Regions from separate parts of the Streptomyces sp. NPDC033178 genome, predicted to be linked through region 3. Evidence: riboswitches for the same ligand, from Rfam matches in the RefSeq annotation. Region 3 holds a riboswitch; each other region holds the start of a gene.
The links. A riboswitch is a leader RNA that binds a small molecule or an ion and turns the genes downstream of it on or off. The one in region 3 is predicted to bind S-adenosylmethionine.
Positions count from the first base shown of each region.

Region 1 (6,656 bases), on a different contig from region 3:
GCCTCCGGTGACGGTGACCAGCTGCGGCCGACGGTCGCGGTGGCCGGCGACGGTTCCTACGGCGTCGCCTGGGAGTCCACGGCCGACGGTTCGACGCTCAACCAGGTGTACGCGAGCAGCTGGTCGCCGACCGGTGCCGCGCGCTACCAGGACGTCCAGGTCAGCACGATCAACTCCGGTGCGGCCGGGTCCAACCGCCGGCCCGACGCGGCGATCGACGACGCCGGGAACATGGTGGTCGCCTGGGAGGAGGACGCTGACGGCAACGGCGGCCTCAACGTCGGGGTGGCGAAGCTGACCACCTCGGGCGGTTTCGCCGTGGCGCGCAAGGTGGCCAACTCGCTCACGGACGGGCAGCAGACCAGGCCCGCGGTGGCCTCGGCCGGTGACGGCCGGTTCGTCGTGGCGTGGACGGACGAGTACACCACCGGCACCGGCACCCTGGTCCGGGACCAGCGGATCCAGCACCGCGTCTTCTCGGCGGCCGGCGTCGCCGCGGCGGCCGACCGGCGGACCACCGAGGACGCCGCCGAGAGCGGCCCCTACGTCGACGGCAAGCGGCCGATCTCCGATCAGGCCGACGCCGACGTGGCGGTCGCCGACGACGGCAGCTTCGTCGTGGCGTGGAAGGAGGCCTTCGACGTGCTCCTCGGCAACCCCGCGACCCTGCACGCCGGCCAGGACGACGTCTGGGCCCGCGGCTTCAACGCGGACGGGACCGCGACCGACCGGCTCGTTCCCACCCGGATGAACGTGGTGACCGGCGGGGGCCAGGGCGGCCCGGCCGTGGCCCTGGCCGCGAACGGCCGTCTGGCGCTGACGTACTCGGACGACTACGACGGCAACGGCCACAACGAGATGCGCCTGCGGGACGCGTTCAAGAACGCCTGATCAAGGCACCGCCGACGGAAACGCCGGCGAAAACGCCCGAGGGCGGCACCCCTGGAATGGGGTGCCGCCCTCGTTCGCGTGATGCGAAGTACTGCGTAATGCGAAGTACTGCGAACTGCGACGAACTACCGAGCCTTGGCTGTTTGCGCCGGGGCTCAGAAGTCCATGTCACCGCCCGGCATGCCGCCACCGGCGCCGGCGCCGGCACCGGCCTTCTCCGGCTTGTCGGCGATGACGGCCTCGGTGGTGAGGAACAGCGCGGCGATGGACGCGGCGTTCTGCAGGGCAGAGCGCGTGACCTTCGCCGGGTCGATGATGCCTTCGGCGATCATGTCGACGTACTCACCGGTCGCGGCGTTCAGGCCGTGGCCGACGGGCAGGTTGCGCACCTTCTCGACGATGACACCGCCCTCAAGGCCGCCGTTGACGGCGATCTGCTTGAGCGGGGCCTCCAGGGCGAGCTTCACGGCGTTGGCGCCGGTCGCCTCGTCACCCTCCAGGTCCAGCTTCTCGAAGACCGAGGAGGCCTGGAGCAGGGCCACGCCACCACCGGCGACGATGCCCTCCTCGACGGCCGCCTTCGCGTTGCGAACGGCGTCCTCGATGCGGTGCTTGCGCTCCTTGAGCTCGACCTCGGTGGCGGCACCGGCCTTGATGACGGCCACGCCGCCGGCCAGCTTCGCCAGGCGCTCCTGGAGCTTCTCGCGGTCGTAGTCCGAGTCGGAGTTCTCGATCTCGGCACGGATCTGGTTGACGCGACCGGCAACCTGGTCCGCCGAACCCGAGCCGTCGACGATCGTCGTCTCGTCCTTGGTGATGACGATCTTGCGAGCGCGGCCGAGCAGCTCCAGGCCCGTGTTCTCGAGCTTGAGGCCGACCTCCTCGGAGATGACCTCGCCGCCCGTGAGGATGGCGATGTCGTTCAGCATCGCCTTGCGGCGGTCACCGAAGCCCGGAGCCTTGACGGCGACGGACTTGAAGGTGCCACGGATCTTGTTGACGACCAGGGTCGACAGGGCCTCGCCCTCGACGTCCTCGGCGATGATCAGCAGCGGCTTGCCCGACTGCATGACCTTCTCCAGGAGCGGGAGCAGGTCCTTGACGTTGGCGATCTTCGAGTTGGCGATCAGGATGTAGGGGTCGTCGAGGACGGCCTCCATACGCTCCATGTCGGTGGCGAAGTACGCCGAGATGTAGCCCTTGTCGAAGCGCATACCCTCGGTGAGCTCGAGCTCCAGACCGAAGGTCTGGGACTCCTCGACCGTGATGACGCCTTCCTTGCCGACCTTGTCCATCGCCTCGGCGATGAGCTCGCCGATCTGGGTGTCGGCGGCGGAGATGGAGGCCGTCGAAGCGATCTGCTCCTTGGTCTCGACATCCTTGGCCTGCTCAAGGAGGGCACCGGAGACGGCCTCGACGGCCTTCTCGATACCGCGCTTGAGAGCCATCGGGTTGGCGCCGGCGGCTACGTTGCGCAGGCCCTCGCGGACCAGCGCCTGCGCCAGAACGGTCGCGGTGGTCGTACCGTCACCGGCGACGTCGTCCGTCTTCTTGGCGACTTCCTTGACCAGCTCAGCGCCGATCTTCTCGTACGGGTCCTCGAGCTCGATCTCCTTGGCGATGGAAACACCATCGTTGGTGATCGTGGGGGCGCCCCACTTCTTCTCGAGGACGACGTTGCGACCCTTGGGACCAAGGGTGACCTTGACGGCGTCGGCGAGCTGGTTCATCCCGCGCTCGAGACCGCGCCGTGCCTCCTCGTCGAACGCGATGATCTTGGCCATGTGAAGTGGTCCTCCCGGACTGGGGTGGAATCTCCAGGACCGCGCCCGCGCCCGCGACGGACGGCCTGCCGACCTCGTGGTTCCTTGCCCCACCCGGCCAGCGGGCCTCACCGACCCGGTCCTCGTTATCACTCTCACCTTCAGAGTGCTAACGCCAATGATTAGCACTCGACCCATGCGAGTGCAAGCGGCTCAGGATGATCCGCAGGTGGGAGCAGGTGGGAAGAGAGTGGGCAGAGAGGCAGTGGACGGCGCGGACGGCGCGCGGGCGTGCCGAAGGGCCCGCACCCGGTGGGGTACGAGCCCTTCGGAAGAAGAACGTCGCTGCAGTAAGTCGGCGCGTGCTTCAGCCGGTCGCCAGTCGGACCATGTCCGCCTGCGGCCCCTTCTGGCCTTGCGAGATCTCAAAATCGACCCGCTGACCCTCTTCCAGGGTGCGGTAGCCGTCCATCTGAATCGCGCTGTAGTGGACGAAAACATCCGCACCACCGTCGACCGCGATGAAGCCGTACCCCTTCTCCGCGTTGAACCATTTGACGGTGCCCTGAGCCATGCCTAACTCCCCTATTACTGGCCCTTGCACAGACCCGCACTTCGCGGATCCGGGTCAGACCTCACCCCCCAACGGTTGGGGGTGTGCGCCGGAACGCGTCGACCGCGGCTGAATGTATCCGTCCAACTGCCGTCTGCAACAGGTCAATCCGACGAGAATTCCGGGCACGACCGATCGGGAATATGTGAAGAATTCACGAAGATTCAGGGCAAGTCGGGCCCCATGAATGCCATAAAAGGCTCAAAAAGGCGGGGCACTTTGGCTACTTCTTGTCGGGCTTCGGGCGGGATCTCAATGCGCCCGGCGTGCGGATCGAAGCAGGTTCCCCAACTGTACCGCGCTCAACCATACAGAATTGCCCCTTCCGCTTCTCTCACGGAGGGGGCAATTCGATGAACTCTCGGTGACGTCCGTTACCGAAGGTAATGATCAGCCCTCGGCGCGGCGCCCGACGGTCAGCCGCCGGCGACCGCGGGAATGATCGACACCCCGGCACCGTCCGGCGTCGCCGTCTCCAGGCCCTGCTCGAAGCGGACGTCGTCGTCGTTCACGTACACGTTGACGAACCGGCGCAACTGCCCCTGGTCGTCCAGGACCCGGGCGGCGATCCCGGTGTGGTTCTTCTCCAGATCGGAGATGACCTCACCAAGAGTCCCACCCTCAGCAGAAACCTCGGCCTTGCCGCCCGTGTAGGTGCGCAGGATGGTGGGGATACGAACGTTGACGCTCATGGGGTTGGACCTCCGTCGGAGTGGGTGGCCCCTTCAGGGGCGCGGGGAACTGCGCAGTCTTTGGCTTTCAGGGGCGCGGGGCAGTGACATTTGCGGCTCCGCCGCGGGGCGCGACCAGCCCCCACGCACCCGCAGCGAAGGAACAACGACTAACCGAGCCCAGCCTCACGGAAGGAATCCAGGTTCGGCCGGATCGTCGCGGTCAGCCCCGTGTCGGAAGCAACCGCGTCCAGGGTCTTCAGACCATCACCGGTATTGAGGACAACCGTGGTCAGACTCGGATCCAGCAGACCGTTCTCGATCAGCTTCTTCGCCACCCCCACCGTCACACCACCGGCGGTCTCCGCAAAGATCCCCTCGGTCCGCGCCAGCAACTTGATCGCGTCGACCACCTGCTCGTCGTTCACGTCCTCCACGGCCCCACCCGTACGCCGGGCGATATCGAGAACGTAAGGACCGTCCGCCGGGTTTCCGATCGCGAGCGACTTCGCGATCGTGTTCGGCTTCTGCGGCCGTACGACATCGTGCCCGGCCTTGTACGCCACGGACACCGGCGAGCAGCCCTCGGCCTGCGCACCGAAGATCTTGTACGGCTTGTCCTCGACGAGCCCGAGCTTGATCAGCTCCTGCAGACCCTTGTCGATCTTCGTGAGCTGCGAGCCGGAGGCGATCGGGACGACCAGCTGGTCGGGCAGCTGCCAGCCGAGCTGCTCACAGATCTCGTACGCGAGGGTCTTGGAGCCCTCCGCGTAGTACGGCCGCAGGTTGACGTTGACGAAGCCCCAGCCCTCGCCGGCCGGGTCGCCGATCAGCTCGGAGCAGAAGCGGTTCACGTCGTCGTAGTTGCCCTCGATGCCGACGAGCTCGCCGCCGTAGACCGCGGCCATGACGACCTTGCCCTGCTCCAGGTCGTGCGGGATGAACACGCAGGACCTGAAGCCGGCGCGCGCGGCGGCGGCGCCCACCGCGCCGGCGAGGTTGCCGGTGGAGGAGCAGGAGAGGGTGGTGAAGTTGAAGGCACGCGCGGCCTCGATGGCCTGGGCGACGACGCGGTCCTTGAAGGAGTGCGTCGGGTTGCCGGAGTCGTCCTTCACGAAGAGCTTGCCGGCGTCGACACCCAGCTCGCGCGCGAGGTTGTCGGCCTGGACGAGCTTGGTCCAGCCGGGGTTGATGTTCGGCTTGTCGGCCACGTCCGCGGGGACGGGCAGCAGCGGCGCGTAACGCCAGATGTTCGCGGGGCCCGCTTCGATCCGCTTGCGGAGCTCCTCGGTGTCATAGGCCGAGAAGTCGTACGCGATCTCCAGCGGGCCGAAACACTCCTCGCAGGCGAAGACCGGACCGAGCGGGACGCGGTGGCCGCATTCCCGGCAGGAAAGCGCGGCGGCCGGGCCGAGGTCGACGGAGTTCGCGGCGGTGGTGGAGTTCGTGGTGCTTGCAACTGTCTGCGCAGCCATGGAGGCGAGGCCCTTTCTCCTCATCTTCCTCACGACGCACTTCGCCGTGAGACGGATTTGGCACCTTCCCTAGCCGGGAGCCTCGCTGCGCTGATCGACGATGATCAGGCCGAGACCGGCTGGAGGGTTGCCGGGGCTTCAACGGGCCGTATCCCTCTGCCCCTCTGGATGAGCGGTATTCAGTTGTGGTTCTGGCTCTGGTTTTGGTTGTGCACGCAACGACCCCCGACATGCGATGGTCATCAGCGTTGTTCAAGACTGTAACCGAAGGCCTGGATGGTGGAGAGAGCCGTCCGAACCGCGAGATGACAGTGACACAACCCACACTGCAGGCCGCGGCGGGCACACGCATCCCAATGAACGCAAGGGAGAGCCGCACGTGCTGGAAGACGTCGAGCGCTGGCTGAGCACGCGCTCCTGGTCCGTCGAGGACCGCCCGCTCAAGCAACTCATCGCCGCGAAGCGTGCCACCGGCTCCACGGTGAGTGTCGTACTGCCCGCGCTCAACGAGGAGGAGACCGTCGGCGAGATCGTCGCGATCATCCGCCGTGAGCTGATGACCAGGAAGGTGCCGCTCGTCGACGAGATCGTGGTGATCGACTCGGGTTCGACGGACCGCACCTCCGAGGTCGCCGCCGACGCGGGCGCCCGTGTCGTGCACCGGGACGAGATCCTGCCCCGGCTGCCGGCCGTCCCCGGCAAGGGCGAGGTGCTGTGGCGCTCGCTCCTCGTCACCCGCGGAGACATCGTGGCCTTCGTCGACGCGGACCTGAAGGAGTTCTCGGCGGACTTCGTCTCCGGGATCGTCGGCCCGCTCCTCACCGAACCGGGCGTGGATCTCGTCAAGGCGATGTACGACCGCCCGCTGGGCTCCGCCGCAGGTCAGGGGGGTCGGGTCACCGAACTCATGGCCCGCCCGCTCCTGAACATGCACTGGCCGCAGCTGGCCGGCTTCGTCCAGCCGCTGGGCGGGGAGTACGCGGCCCGCCGCTCCCTCCTCGAACAGCTCCCGTTCCCCGTCGGGTACGGCGTCGAGCTGGGCATGCTGGTCGACGCGCTGCACCTGGTGGGTCTGGACGCCCTGGCCCAGGTCGACGTCGGCGTCCGCAAGCACCGCCACCAGGACGGCCAGGCCCTGGGCCGCATGTCCGCCGCGATCTACCGCACCGCCCAGCTCCGCCTGGCCCGCGGCCACATGATCCGCCCCTCCCTGACCCAGTTCGAACGAGGCGAGCACGGCTTC
Region 1 is NZ_JBVIPT010000007.1:168,126-174,781, reverse strand. It holds gene ACZ5VQ_RS19315 (phospholipase D-like domain-containing protein) at 1-891, shown strand, start outside; gene groL (chaperonin GroEL) at 1,047-2,675, opposite strand; gene ACZ5VQ_RS19305 (cold-shock protein) at 3,022-3,228, opposite strand; gene ACZ5VQ_RS19300 (MoaD/ThiS family protein) at 3,684-3,959, opposite strand; gene thrC (threonine synthase) at 4,109-5,413, opposite strand; SAM riboswitch class I at 5,431-5,588, opposite strand; gene ACZ5VQ_RS19290 (glucosyl-3-phosphoglycerate synthase) at 5,793-6,656, shown strand, end outside.
Region 1: it holds a riboswitch for S-adenosylmethionine, as region 3 does, so the genes downstream of both, thrC (threonine synthase) here and ACZ5VQ_RS13625 (aminotransferase class V-fold PLP-dependent enzyme) in region 3, are expected to answer to the same signal.

Region 2 (6,656 bases), on a different contig from region 3:
TCGGCCAGGGCGGCGGCCGGCCCCGGCTCGGTGTCGACACGCGCCCCGACGAGCGTGCGCAGCAGGGCGACCGCGTCGGACGGCGGAAGCGGGCCCAGACCGATACGGCGGGCGCCGTGCAGGGCCACCAGTCCCGCGAGGCTGTCCCGGCTGGTGACCACGACCGAACAGGCCGGCGAGCCGGGAAGCAGCGGGCGGACCTGTTCCTCGGACAGGGCGTTGTCGAGGACCAACAGCATCCGCCGGTCGGCCAGTTCGGTCCGGAACCGGCTCGCGCGGTCGTCGACGTCGAGCGGGATCGCGTCACCGGGAACCCCGAGGACGCTGAGGAACCGAGTGAGGGCGTCGCCGGGAGGCATGGGGCGCTCAGGGTCGTAGCCGCGCAGGTTGACGTAGAGCTGGCCGTCGGGGAAGCGGTGCCGTGTGCGGTGCGCCCAGTGCACGGCCAGTGCGGTCTTCCCCACTCCGGCAGTGCCGGAGACGACCGAGACGGCCCCGGCCGTCGGGCTGTCCGCCGCGGCGGCCAACAGCCTGTCGAGTGCGGACAGTTCCGGGTCACGGCCCGCGAAGTCGGGTACGTCCGCCGGGAGTTGTGCGGGTAATCGGTGCGCCGAAGGCGGATACGGGGGCACGTGGGCGGGCACCTGAGCGGGCAACTCGGCGGCGCCTGCCGTGCCATGGCCGTCGGCGGGAGCGTGCCCGGCGCCGGGAGTCGAAGGCCGGGGGCGGCGGCGCAGCAGGGCGGCATACGCCTCGGCCAGCGCGGGGCCGGGGTCGACGCCGAGCTCGTCGGCCAGCCGACGGCGGCTCCGCCGGTAGACGGCGACCGCCTGGTCGCGCCGCCCGACAGCCTCGTACGCCCGGATGAGCCGGGCCTGGGCATCCTCGTCCAGCGGCTGCGCGACCGCGGTCTCCTCCAGGACGGGCAACGCGTCGGCGGTCCTGCCCGCCGCGATCATGGCCTCGCCGTACTGGGCGACCGCACCACGACGTTCCTCCGCCAGCGCGACGACCACCGGGTGGGCGGAGAGGAAGGGCAGGTCCGCGAGGGGCGGTTGCTGCCACAGCCCGAGCGCGTCGGTCAGCAGTGCGGCCGCCCGCTCCTGGCCGCCGCCCCTCCCGTCCCGTCGTACGGTCACCGCCCCGGCGACCAGGTCCCTGAAGCGCAGCAGGTCTATGGCGTCGTACGGGACGCGCAGCGCGTAGCCGTCGCCGAGCCGGGGGAGCACCGCACTGCGGGCGCGTGGTGGCCGGTCCGGTTCCAGCAGGTGGCGCAGGTGCTTGATGTGGGTCTGGACGACGTTCGACGCGGTCGCCGGCGGGCGCTCGCCCCACAGCGCGTCCGCGAGTCCGAAGAACGGCAGTTGCTGTCCACGGGACACGGCGAGCAGGGCCAGTACCGCGCGGCGCTGGGGCGAACCGAGGTCGAGGCGGGTGCCGTCCCGCCATGCGCATACCGGTCCGAGTACCTGAATGCGCATGCGTCCCCCGCCCGCCGTTTTACAATTCCCCCACTATTCCCTTTCTCTATCTCCCTCATCGGCATATCCGGAAGGCGTATTCCGGCCCAGTGCCGCGCAGTTGTCACACCGGTTCGTGGGCCTGCGCCGAGCGCTCAGTGCTCGTCGGCGGAAAGGCCCGGGTGATCGCCGAGGCGTCGTACGTAATCCTCGATGTGGCGGTACGCGGTGAGGGTGCCGGCCGCGTCGAAGTGGTCGAGGTGGGTGAGTGTCACCCAGAGGTCCCTGTCCGTGGTGCTGAGCTCATCGCCCAACACGTAGGGGTGGCAGGCGAGTTGCCGGTCGAGCCGAGCCAGTGCGGACTCACACGCTCCGTCGGCGAGCAGGCCGGCGAGGTCGCGGAGGATGTCGGGCGCGTGGTTGCTGACGACGCGTCCGCTCCAGCGGTCGCACAGCGCGGGCGCGGTGAGCGGGCCGTCGTAGTGGTGCCAGGTCGCCTCGTAGGCGCCGCGCAGTGATGCGAAGGCATCCGGCGTCTCGGCGGGGAGCTTCAGGAGCGTGGTGGTGAGCGAGCCCTTGAGGCCGAGCAGGTCGAGGACGACCGCTACACGCCCCGAGTAGGGACAGGCCTCGGACAGGTACAGCTGATAGCGGTGCGGCGCCGGGTAGAAGCCGCCCGCGAGACCGACGCCGATACGGCCGCGGAAGCGGTGCGGACGGGCGGCCGGACCGGGGACGGCCGTGCCGCCGGCGGCTGTGCCACGGCCGGACGAGTGAGTAGCGGTCGCGCGAGAGGCCGCCGACGTGAAGGTGTCAGTGCTGCTGGAACCGCGGGAAACTGTCTCGGGCATGACTCTCCAGGGGGAACGCGGAGGCCCTGGCCGCCTCGTGGGCGCCAGTGGCGGAACGGAGTGACTGCGCTGCCGTACAGGTCCGGATCGGTCGGACGCGTAGCGGATCAGTAAGCGCTGGAGACACGCGACAAATCGATGTGCAGGCGCCTCGTCAAGCCGTTCCTGGACATTCCCACCGGTCCTGCCGTCGGGGCTCGCGAGACGCGAGACCACGCTTGCCCCGCCGCTCCGGCGGAACCCGGTCGTCACCCGGGGCACCCCGTCGCGGTGGAAGGGTTGCCTGCCAGCGGGCCGGGGCCGATGACCGCACGAACGGGGATTCCCCGCACGACGGGCGCTGGCAATCGTGACCGTCCCCGCCAGTGTTGACGCGGTCCGCGGGACCGTCAAGACGGCGTCTCAGCAACTGGGCATCCGGCCGCCGGACCACCGGACCGGCTTCGCACCTCGTGACGGGAAGCCTCCCGACAGGAACTCCGAACGAGAACTCCCCATGGCAGGAAGAAAAGGCACAGCCGTACTGTTGTGCCCGTTGACGACGATGCGGTGCCCCATCGAGGGCCCGCGAATATGAGGTCGGCCGGACTCCCGTCCGCCGGGCCGGAAGTGCGGAGGTGACGCAGGTGCGAGCCCGAACCGTGTCCCGCCGCGGCGTCCCGAAGGCCGCCCCGCTCCATCGCGTACGCCTCTACTCCCGGCCGCACATCGACCTGCTGCGCGTTGCCGGCGCGCTCTGTTGCTCCTGACCTGTATCCCACGCGGCCGCGCCCTCAGGTGAGGGCCGGCTTCCTCGTACGGTCGATCAGGAAGGCACACCCCTCGTGTCCTCAGCACCTTCTGCCCTGCCCTCTTCAGCCCATCTGCACCTCGCCGTGGCACTCGATGGCGCCGGCTGGCACCCCGCCGCCTGGCGCGAACCGGTGGCCCGGCCCCGGGAACTGTTCACCGCCCAGTACTGGGCCGACCTCGTCGCCGAGGCCGAGCGCGGACTTCTCGACTTCGTGACCTTCGAGGACGGCCTGGGACTGCAGTCCTCGCACTTCATCGAGCCGGACGGGCGGACCGACCAGGTCCGCGGCCGGCTCGACGCCGTTCTCGTCGCCGCCCGTGTCGCCCCGCTGACCCGCCACATAGGCCTGGTGCCGACCGTGGTGGCCACGCACACGGAGCCGTTCCACATCTCCAAGGCCATCGCCACCCTCGACTATGTGAGTTCCGGCCGGGCGGGCCTGCGGGTGCAGTTGACGGCACGACAGAACGAGGCGGCGCACTTCGGCCGCCGTACGCTGCCCCGCCTGGATGCCTACGACAGCCCGGCCACGCGGGATGTGGTGACCGAGCTCTTCGACGAGACGGCCGACTACGTCGAGGTCGTGCGCAGACTCTGGGACAGCTGGGAGGACGACGCCGAGATCCGGGACGTGGCCACCGGCCGCTTCGTCGACCGCGACAAGCTCCACTACATCGACTTCGAGGGCCCGCACTTCAGCGTCAAGGGCCCCTCCATCACCCCGCGTCCGCCCCAGGGCCAGCCCGTCGTCAGCGCACTCGCACACCAGACCGTCCCGTACCGGCTGGTGGCCCGCTCCGCCGACATCGGCTACGTCACCCCGCACGAGACCGACCAGGCCCGCGCGATCGTCGCCGAGATCCGCGCCGAACAGGCCCTCGCGGGCCGCGCCGACCAACCCCTGCACGTCTTCGGCGACTTGGTGGTTTTCCTCGACGACGATCCGGCCGCCGCGGCCGCCCGCAGGGACCGCCTCGACGCCCTCGCGGGAGCGCCGTTCACCAGCGACGCCCGCGTCTTCACCGGCACACCCGCCCAATTCGCCGACCTGCTCCAGGAGCTGCGGTCGGCCGGGCTGAGCGGCTTCCGGCTGCGTCCCGCCGTCCTCTGCCACGACCTGCCGGCCATCACCCAGGGCCTGGTGCCCGAACTCCAGCGCCGGGGTGCCTTCCGCCGCGCCTACGAGGCCGACACCCTGCGCGGACTGCTCGGACTCGCCCGCCCGGCCAACCGCTACGCCGCCAAAGCCGTTGCCGATGTCAACGCCAACGCCAACGCCAACGCCAACGCCGCTGCCAACGCCACCGCCTGAGCCGGACGGAGACCGCAGGACCATGAGCAAGCCGCTGAAGCAGATCCACCTGGCCGCCCACTTCCCCGGCGTCAACAACACCACCGTGTGGAGCGACCCGGAGGCCGGCAGCCACATCGAGTTCAGCTCCTTCGCGCACTTCGCGCGGACCGCCGAACGCGCCAAGTTCGACTTCCTCTTCCTCGCCGAAGGGCTGCGACTGCGCGAACAGGGCGGAAAAATCTACGACTTGGACGTCGTCGGCCGCCCCGACACCTTCACCGTCCTCACCGCGCTCGCCGCCGTCACCCAGCACCTCGGCCTGACCGGCACCATCAACTCCACCTTCAACGAGCCCTATGAAGTGGCTCGGCAGTTCGCCAGCCTTGACCACCTCTCGGACGGGCGCGCCGCCTGGAACGTCGTCACCTCCTGGGACGCCTTCACCGGCGAGAACTTCCGCCGCGGCGGCTTCCTCCCGCAGGACGAGCGCTACTCCCGGGCCAAGGAGTTCCTGGCCACCGCGAACGAACTCTTCGACTCCTGGCACGGCGACGAGATCGTCGCCGACCAGGAAACCGGCACCTTCCTGCGCGACGCGAAGGCCGGCGCCTTCGTCCACCAGGGCCAACACTTCGACATCGAGGGGCAGTTCAACGTCCCGCGCTCCCCGCAGGGCCGCCCGGTGATCTTCCAGGCCGGCGACTCCGAGGAGGGCCGCGAGTTCGCCGCCTCCAGTGCCGACGCGATCTTCAGCCGGTACGCCACGCTCAAGGACGGCCAGGCGTTCTACACGGACGTCAAGGGACGCCTGGCCCGCTACGGCCGTACCCCCGACCAGTTGCTGATCCTGCCCGCCGCGACCTTCGTCCTCGGGGACACCGACGCCGAGGCGGAGGAACTGGCACGGGAGGTGCGCAGGCAGCAGGTCAGCGGGGCGACCGCCATCAAGCACCTGGAGTTCGTCTGGAACCGCGACCTGTCCGCGTACGACCCCGACGGCCCGCTGCCCGACATCGACCCCGACCTCGGCGAGCACACCGTGGCGCGCGGCCGGGCCCAGGTCCGGATGTACCGCGACCCGCTGGCCACCGCCCGCGAGTGGCGGGAGCGCGCGGCCGCCAACAACTGGTCCATCCGCGACCTGGTCATCGAGACCGGCAACCGCCAGGCATTCGTCGGCTCCCCGGCCACGGTCGCGGCCACCATCGACGACTTCGTCCAGGCCGACGCGAGCGACGGCTTCATCCTCGTCCCGCACATCACCCCCGGCGGCCTCGACGCATTCGCCGACACGGTGGTCCCGCTGCTCCAGGAGCGCGGAGTGTTCCGCACGGAGTACGAGGGCACGACCCTGCGCGACCACCTGGGCCTGGCCCATCCCGATTCCCGTACGACTGCCGACGCCGATGCCGCCGCCGACATCGGTGAGCGGGGTGAGCGGGTGGCTTCGTGACGGTCCCGGAGGTCACCCCGACCGGGTGGGCACGAGGCCGCGGAGTGGGGGTGGAAACCGGTCATCTGGCTTGATGCGGATGCCGAAGGGGACCATTCTTGTACACATGGTGACATTGCCGCGCGACGGAGGACCGGCGGCCACGGCCGGTGACGCCATGGCGGTGGTCGACGCGAGCGGCAACGTCACGGGCTGGAGCGAGGGCGCACGGCTGCTGACGGGGCACACGGCCGAGGACGTGACCGGGCGGCCGGCGTCGGAGCTGGTGGCGGGGGACCCCGCGGCGGCCCGGCACGCTCTGCTCACACACGGCGACGCGGTCGTGGCCGTACGCCACAAGGACGGGCGGCGACTGGAGCTGGCGCTGCGGATGTGCCCGCTGCAGGGCGGGGAGGGGCGGCCGCCGGGGTTCGTCATCACCGCGACCCCGGACCGGGTCGAGCGGGCCTCGGGCGAGCGGACCCTGGGCGAGCTGGCCTTCAAACAGGCGTCGATGTCCATGTCGATCTTCGACACCGGGCAGCGCTACCTGCGGATGAACGACTTCGCGTGCCAGGTCATGGGGCAGCCCGAGGAGGCGTTCCAGTACCGGTACTTCCCCGACACCGTGGAGAACGCCGAGCACAGCCGTGGCTTCCTGCGCCATCTGGAGATCGTCGTCGAGACCGGGCAGCCGGTCCACTACGAGAGCTGGACCCGCTCACCGTCCGGCCGTCGCATGCACGCCTGGAGCTTCGAGATGTGGCCGGTGCGGGACCAGGCCGGAGAGCTGCTGGGCACCGCGCTGGCAGGGTTCGACAGCAGC
Region 2 is NZ_JBVIPT010000003.1:86,069-92,724, reverse strand. It holds gene ACZ5VQ_RS07760 (AfsR/SARP family transcriptional regulator) at 1-1,481, opposite strand, end outside; gene ACZ5VQ_RS07755 (glutathione S-transferase C-terminal domain-containing protein) at 1,616-2,311, opposite strand; SAM riboswitch class IV at 2,521-2,666, opposite strand; gene ACZ5VQ_RS07750 (putative leader peptide) at 2,938-3,060, shown strand; gene ACZ5VQ_RS07745 (LLM class flavin-dependent oxidoreductase) at 3,136-4,416, shown strand; gene ACZ5VQ_RS07740 (NtaA/DmoA family FMN-dependent monooxygenase) at 4,439-5,851, shown strand; gene ACZ5VQ_RS07735 (SpoIIE family protein phosphatase) at 5,958-6,656, shown strand, end outside.
Region 2: it holds a riboswitch for S-adenosylmethionine, as region 3 does, so the genes downstream of both, ACZ5VQ_RS07755 (glutathione S-transferase C-terminal domain-containing protein) here and ACZ5VQ_RS13625 (aminotransferase class V-fold PLP-dependent enzyme) in region 3, are expected to answer to the same signal.

Region 3 (6,656 bases):
ACCACGTACGGCGTCGGCGAGCTGATCCGCGCCGCCCTCGACACGGGCGTACGCCGCATCCTCGTCGGCTGCGGCGACTCGGGTACGTCGGACGGGGGCGCCGGAGCCCTGCAGGCGCTCGGCGCCCGCCTGCTCGACGAGGACGGCTTCGAACTCCCCCACGGGGGCCGTGAGTTGACCCGCCTGCACCACATCGACCCGAAGGGTCTCGACCCCCGTCTGGCCCACACGGAACTGCTGGTCGCCTGCAACCCGTACAACGTGCTCTGCGGTGAGCGCGGCGTCGCCCGGGTCTTCGGTCCGCAGAAGGGCGCGACCCCCGCGCAGGTCGAGGAGCTGTCCGCGGGCCTGGAGAACTGGGCGTACGTCCTCACCCGGGACCTCCCGGTCACCTGTGACCTGTACGGCGGCCCCGGTACGGGTGCCTCCGGCGGCCTGGGCGCGGGCCTCGCCGCTCTCGGCGCCCGTCTCCTCCCCCGCTTCGAGGTGCTCCTCGACCACCTCGACCTGGACGCCCGCCTCGCCCGCGCCGACCTGGTCCTCACCGCGGAGGGTGCCCTGGACCACCAGACACCGCGTGGCAAGGTCCCGGCCGAGGTGGCCCGCCGCGCCAAACTGAACGGACGCCCGGTCCTCGCCCTGGCGGGCACCCTCGGCGAGGGCGCCCACACGGTCCCGGGCGTGGACGCCTTCACCGGCATCCTGCCCGCCCCGATGGCCCTGGCCGAGGCCCTCGTACGAGCCTCCGAACTCCTCACCGACGCGACCGAGCGAGCGCTGCGGATGATCCTGCTGGGGGCGGGGCTGCCACGAGGGGCGGGCGTGTGAGCGCAGCCCCGGCGGGGGGCGGCGGACACTCGGGGAGCCACCAGCCGGTCAGACCGGGGTCAGACCGGGGTCACACCGCCGGGACGCAACGCCCTTCCACCGTGCGGTAGTTCCACTTCGCGCCGTCGCTCACGAGTTCCTTGACGGCACGGACGAACCGCTTGACGTGCTCGTCGGGCGTGCCCGCCCCGAAGCTCACGCGGATCGCGTTGAGCGACTTCTCGCCGGGCGCCGCCTCGGGGGCACCGCACTCGCCCTGGGTCTGCGGGTCGCTGCCGAGGAGGGTGCGTACGAGCGGGTGCGCGCAGAACAGACCGTCCCGCACTCCGATGCCGTACTCGGCGGAGAGCGCGGCGGCGAAGTGCGAGCTGTTCCAGCCCTCGACGACGAAGGAGATGACACCGACGCGGGGCGCGTCGTCGCCGAAGAGCGAGAGGACACGCACCTCGGGCACCTCGGCGAGACCGGTCCTGACGGTGTCGATCAGGTGCTGCTCCCGGGCGACCAGCGTGTCGAAGCCGGCCTCGGTGAGGGCCTTGCAGGCGGAGGCGATGGAGTAGGCACCGATGACGTTGGGCGACCCGGCCTCGTGCCGTGCGGCGCTCTCGTGCCACTCGACGTCGACGCCGCCGTCCACCCGCCGTGAGACCTTCCGCGAGGCACCCCCGCCCGCGAGGTACGGCTCGGCCTCGGTCAGCCAGTCGGCGCGTCCGGCGAGGACACCCGACCCGAAGGGCGCGTACAGCTTGTGACCGGAGAAGGCGACCCAGTCGACGTCCAACTCCCGTACGGACACGGGGTGGTGGGGCGCGAGCTGGGCGGCGTCGAGCACGATCCGGGCGCCGTTCGTGTGGGCGGCGGCGGCCAGTTCCCGTACGGGCCACAGCTCGCCGGTGACGTTCGAGGCGCCCGTGACGCACACGAGCGCCGGACCGTGGGGGTCCCGCTCGGCGAGCGCCCGCTCCAGCGTGGCGACGGCCTCGCCCGGGGTGCGCGGGGCGTTGAGGTAGGTGACGCGGGCGTTCCGCCACGGGAGCAGGGACGCGTGGTGCTCGGTCTCGAAGACGAAGACCTGGCAGTCGGCGGGCAGGGCGGCGGCGAGGAGGTTGAGCGAGTCGGTGGTGGACCGGGTGAAGACGACCTGGTCGCCGTCGCGGCAGTCGAGGAACTCCTCGACGGTCCTGCGGGCGTTCTCGAACAGGTCGGTGGACAGCTGGGAGAGGTACCCGGCCCCGCGGTGCACGCTCCCGTAGTACGGGGCGTACGCGGCCACGTCGTCCCACACCCGCTGGAGGGCCGGGGCGCTGGCGGCGTAGTCGAGCGCGGCGTAGGTGACCTCGCCGCCGGTGACCAGCGGGACGGTGACGTCTCGCCCCAGCACGGGCAGCGACGCGGAGGTGTCACGGCACACGGGCTCGTCGGCGGCAGCGACAGCGGCAGTGGAGACAGCGGTGGAAACAGACATGGCGAACTCCTGTGAGGCAGGCGGGAACACCACGCGAGCGGGTAGGGCTCAAGCGCGGGTGAGGTGAAAAGGGGGGTGCGGAGGCGGGGCTCTACGCCCTATCGCATTCGCTTGCTCACAGAAGGCTCCCTCGGACGACCAGGACCCCTGGTGATGCGAGGGGTCCGCGCTTGCCGTAGACCTCACTGCCTACGGCCTGGTCTTCACCCGGGGCACCCCGCCACGGACGGAGGGTTGCCGGACAGCCGGCCGGGGCCTGATGGCTGTCGCTCATGACCTGCCTGCATCTTGCCACACGATCTTCCCGACGCAACCCCGCCGTCCGGATGCCGGAACGGCCGGGGAGCGACGGGGCCTTTTCGCCCCCGCCGCCCCTACCCATTCCCGTCCCTTTTCGGGGGCCAGCCCCCGAACCCCCGCTCCTCAAACGCCGGAGGGGCTGAATACTTCGCAGCCCGGGCCGACACCATCAGCCCGTCCGGCGTTTGAGGACGAGCGCGTTCAGCGCGATACGGGGGTCTGGGGGCGGAGCCCCCAGGGGACGGGACGGGAAGGGGCGGCGGGGGCGAAGAAAAAGGCCGGCCCAGCGGCTACGCGTTGGTCGCCGCCACCCACCGCTCCAGCGTCGCCTTCGCCGCCCCGGAGTCGATCGCGGCCGCCGCCTTCACCATCCCCGCCCGGAGCTGGTCCGCGAGCGGCCCGTCCCCCGGCGACAGAGCCACCAGCGCCGCCGCGGAGTTCAGCAGCACGGCGTCACGAACGGGCCCGGTCTCCCCGTTGAGCAGCCGCCGGGCCACATCCGCGTTGTACGAGGCGTCGGCCCCGCGCAGCGCCTCCACGGGCACCAGCTCGATCCCCACGTCACGCGGATCGAACGACTCCTCGCGCACCTTCCCGTCCCGTACGATCCACACCCGCGACGTAGCGGTCGTCGTCAGCTCGTCCAGCCCGTCGTCACCGCGGAAGACGAGCGAGGAGTTGCCGCGCTCGGCGAAGACACCGGCCATGATCGGCGCCATCCGGGGATCGGCGCACCCGACGGCCTGCGCCCTCACCTTCGCCGGATTGGTCAGCGGACCCAGCGCGTTGAAGACCGTACGGATCCCCAGCTGCCCGCGCGCGGCGCCCGCGTAGCGCATCGCGGGGTGGAACTTCGCCGCGAAGCAGAAGGTGATCCCGGCCGTCTCGGCGACCTGGGCCACCCGATGTGTCGGCAGCTCCAGATTGACCCCGAGCTTCTCCAGCACGTCGGACGCCCCGGAGGCCGAGGAGGCCGCCCGGTTGCCGTGCTTGACGACCTTGGCACCCGTACCGGCGATGACGATCGCCGACATGGTGGAGATGTTGACGGTCTTCGCCCCGTCGCCGCCCGTACCGACGATGTCGACGGTCTCCCCCGGCACCTCGATCACGTTCGCGTGCTCGTACATCGCCCGGACGAACCCGACGATCTCCTCGACGGTCTCGCCCTTGGCCCGCAGCGCCACCACGAACCCGGCGATCTGCGCGTCGGTCGCCTCGCCCCGCATGATCAGGTCCATCGCCCAGGCGGTGTCGGCGGCGCTCAGGTCGCGTCCGTCCAGCAGGCCGTTCAGCAGGGCGGGCCAGGAACGGACCGCCGCGGTGTCGCCTCCTGCGGGGGTCACAGCGCTCATATGCCGCTCCTGGGTCGTCCGTCCCGCGATGGGGACGCCTGTGGGATGTGGAGTGTGGGGCTTGCCCGTAGCTCATCGCTCGTACGGGACCAGGTCCACCCTATCCAGCCCCGGGGACGGCAAAGAGCCCCGTCCGGGCAATGGACGGGGCTCCTGCCGTGGCGAACAGGTAGAAGATCAGTGGTGGCCGTGGCCGCTCGTGATCTCCTTGTACTCCTCGGCGGTGGGCTTCGGGATCTGGTTGTCCTCGCCGAAGTACGCGTTGCTGAGCTTGGCGCGCAGCTTCTGCGGGCCCTTCACCTTGCGCTCGACACCGTTCTCGTCGACCGCCGGGCCGATCACGGCCGGCTCGTACTGCTCGTGCGCCGTGAGGGTGTGCAGAGCCTCCTGGCTGAGGGGCTCGTGGACCTCGATGAACTCACCGTGCGGCAGACGCTTGATGATGCCCGACTCGCGGCCGTGCAGCACCTTGTCCTTGTCGCGGCGCTGGAGGCCGAGACAGATCCGCTTGGTGACGACGAACGCGAGGACCGGTCCGACGAAGAACCCGACCCGGACGAACCAGGTCACCGAGTTGATCGACAGATGGAAGTGGGTCGCGACGATGTCGTTGCCACCGCCGATCAGCATGATCATGTACGCGGTCACCCAGGCGACACCGAAGGCCGTACGGGTCGGCGCGTTGCGCGGCCGGTCCAGGATGTGGTGCTCGCTCTTGTCTCCGGTGATCCAGGACTCGATGAACGGATAGAGCGCGAGGATGCCGAGGAAGAGACCGAAGAGCACCAGCGGGATGAACACACCCAGGACGAGTGTGTGACCCCAGAGGTTGATCTCCCAGCCGGGCATCGCACGGATCAGACCCTCGGCGAAGCCCATGTACCAGTCCGGCTGGGCGCCCGTGGACACCTGGTCCGGCCGGTACGGTCCCAGCACCCAGATCGGGTTGATCGACGCGACCGCGGACACCATCGCGATGAAACCGAAGACCAGGAAGAAGAAGCCTCCGGCCTTGGCCATGTAGACCGGCAGCAGCGGCATGCCGACGACGTTCTTGTTCGTCTTTCCGGGACCCGCGAACTGCGTGTGCTTGTGGTAGAAGACCAGGATCAGGTGGCCGACCACGAGCCCCAGCATGATGCCGGGCAGCAGCAGGATGTGGATCGAGTAGAACCGCGAGACGAAGTCGCCGCCCGGGAACTCCCCGCCGAACAGGAACATCGAGATGTACGTTCCGACGATCGGCGTGGCCAGGATCGCGCCCTGGGTGAAGCGGACGCCGGTACCGGAGAGCAGGTCGTCCGGGAGCGAGTAGCCGGTGAACCCGGTGAACATGCCGAGGACGAACAGCAGGAAGCCGAACATCCAGTTGATCTCACGCGGCTTGCGGAACGCACCCGTGAAGAACACGCGCATCATGTGCACGAACATGCCGGCCAGGAAGACGATGGCCGCCCAGTGGTGGATCTGCCGGATGAGCAGACCGCCGCGGACGTCGAAGCTGATGTCCAGCGTGGAGGCGAAGGCCTCCGACATCAGCTGCCCCTGCAGCGGGACATAGCTTCCGTGGTACTCGATCTCGTTCATCGAGGGGTGGAAGAACAGCGTCAGATACACACCCGTGAGGATGATGATGATGAAGCTGTAGAGGCAGATCTCACCCAGCATGAAGGACCAGTGGTCCGGGAAGATCTTGCGCATGTTGGCCTTGGCCAGGGAGTAGATCCCCAGCCGGCCGTCGGCCCAGTCGGCGATCTTCTCGCCGGCCGGCGCCTTCTCGCGCGAGCGCCCCGGCCCGCCAGGGCCTGAGGGATTCGTGGAGGTGGTCGTAGTGCTCATCCGCGCTCCCAGAATGCAGGACCGACGGGCTCATCGAAGTCGCCGAGCGCCTCGAGGTAACCCTCGTCGTTCACGCCGATGCGCAGCTGCGGCAGGGCGTGACCGGCCGGGCCGAAGATAACTCGGGCACCGTCGGCGAGGTCGAAGGTGGACTGGTGGCACGGGCACAGAACGTGGTGCGTCTGCTGCTCGTACAGGGAGATCGGGCAACCGACATGGGTGCAGATCTTCGAGTACGCCACGATGCCCTCGTGGGACCACTCGAGCTCACGCTTGTCCTTGATGTTCTCCGGCTGCAGCCGGACGATCATCAGGGCCGCCTTGGCGATCTCGGTCTGGAAGTCGTGGTCGTGCTCCTCCAGGCCCTCAGGCTTGGCGAAGGTGAGCGAGCCCACGGCGACGTCGGAGGGACGCAGCGGCTCGTTCGTGTTCATGTTGACGAGCTGCAGTCCCTTGCGCCACAACGTGTGCCGCAGCTTGTCCTCCGGCAGCGGACCGAGGTCGCGCAGCAGGACGATGCCGGACAGCGGGAACAGGGTCAGCGCGCCGAACATCGTGTTGCGGATCAGCTTGCGGCGGCCGAGCGCGGACTCCTTGGCGCCCTGCTTGAAGTCGGCCAGCACCTTGGCCTTGACCTCGGGCTCCGCCGCGATGGCGTGACGCTCGTCGGTCATCTCCTCGTCGGACATCAGGGTGCGGGCCCAGTGGACCGCGCCCGCGCCGATGCAGAACAGCGCCAGACCGAGCGTCATGCCCAGGGCGAAGTTCAGTCCGCTGATGTGACCGAGCGGGAAGATGTAGACGATCTTGTCGGCGGGAATCGTCACGAACGACGCGATGAAGCCGACCGTGGCCAGCATCGACAGCGT
Region 3 is NZ_JBVIPT010000005.1:5,230-11,885, reverse strand. It holds gene ACZ5VQ_RS13630 (glycerate kinase family protein) at 1-828, shown strand, start outside; gene ACZ5VQ_RS13625 (aminotransferase class V-fold PLP-dependent enzyme) at 899-2,293, opposite strand; SAM riboswitch class IV at 2,455-2,571, opposite strand; gene trpD (anthranilate phosphoribosyltransferase) at 2,884-3,948, opposite strand; gene qcrB (cytochrome bc1 complex cytochrome b subunit) at 4,126-5,787, opposite strand; gene qcrA (cytochrome bc1 complex Rieske iron-sulfur subunit) at 5,784-6,656, opposite strand, start outside.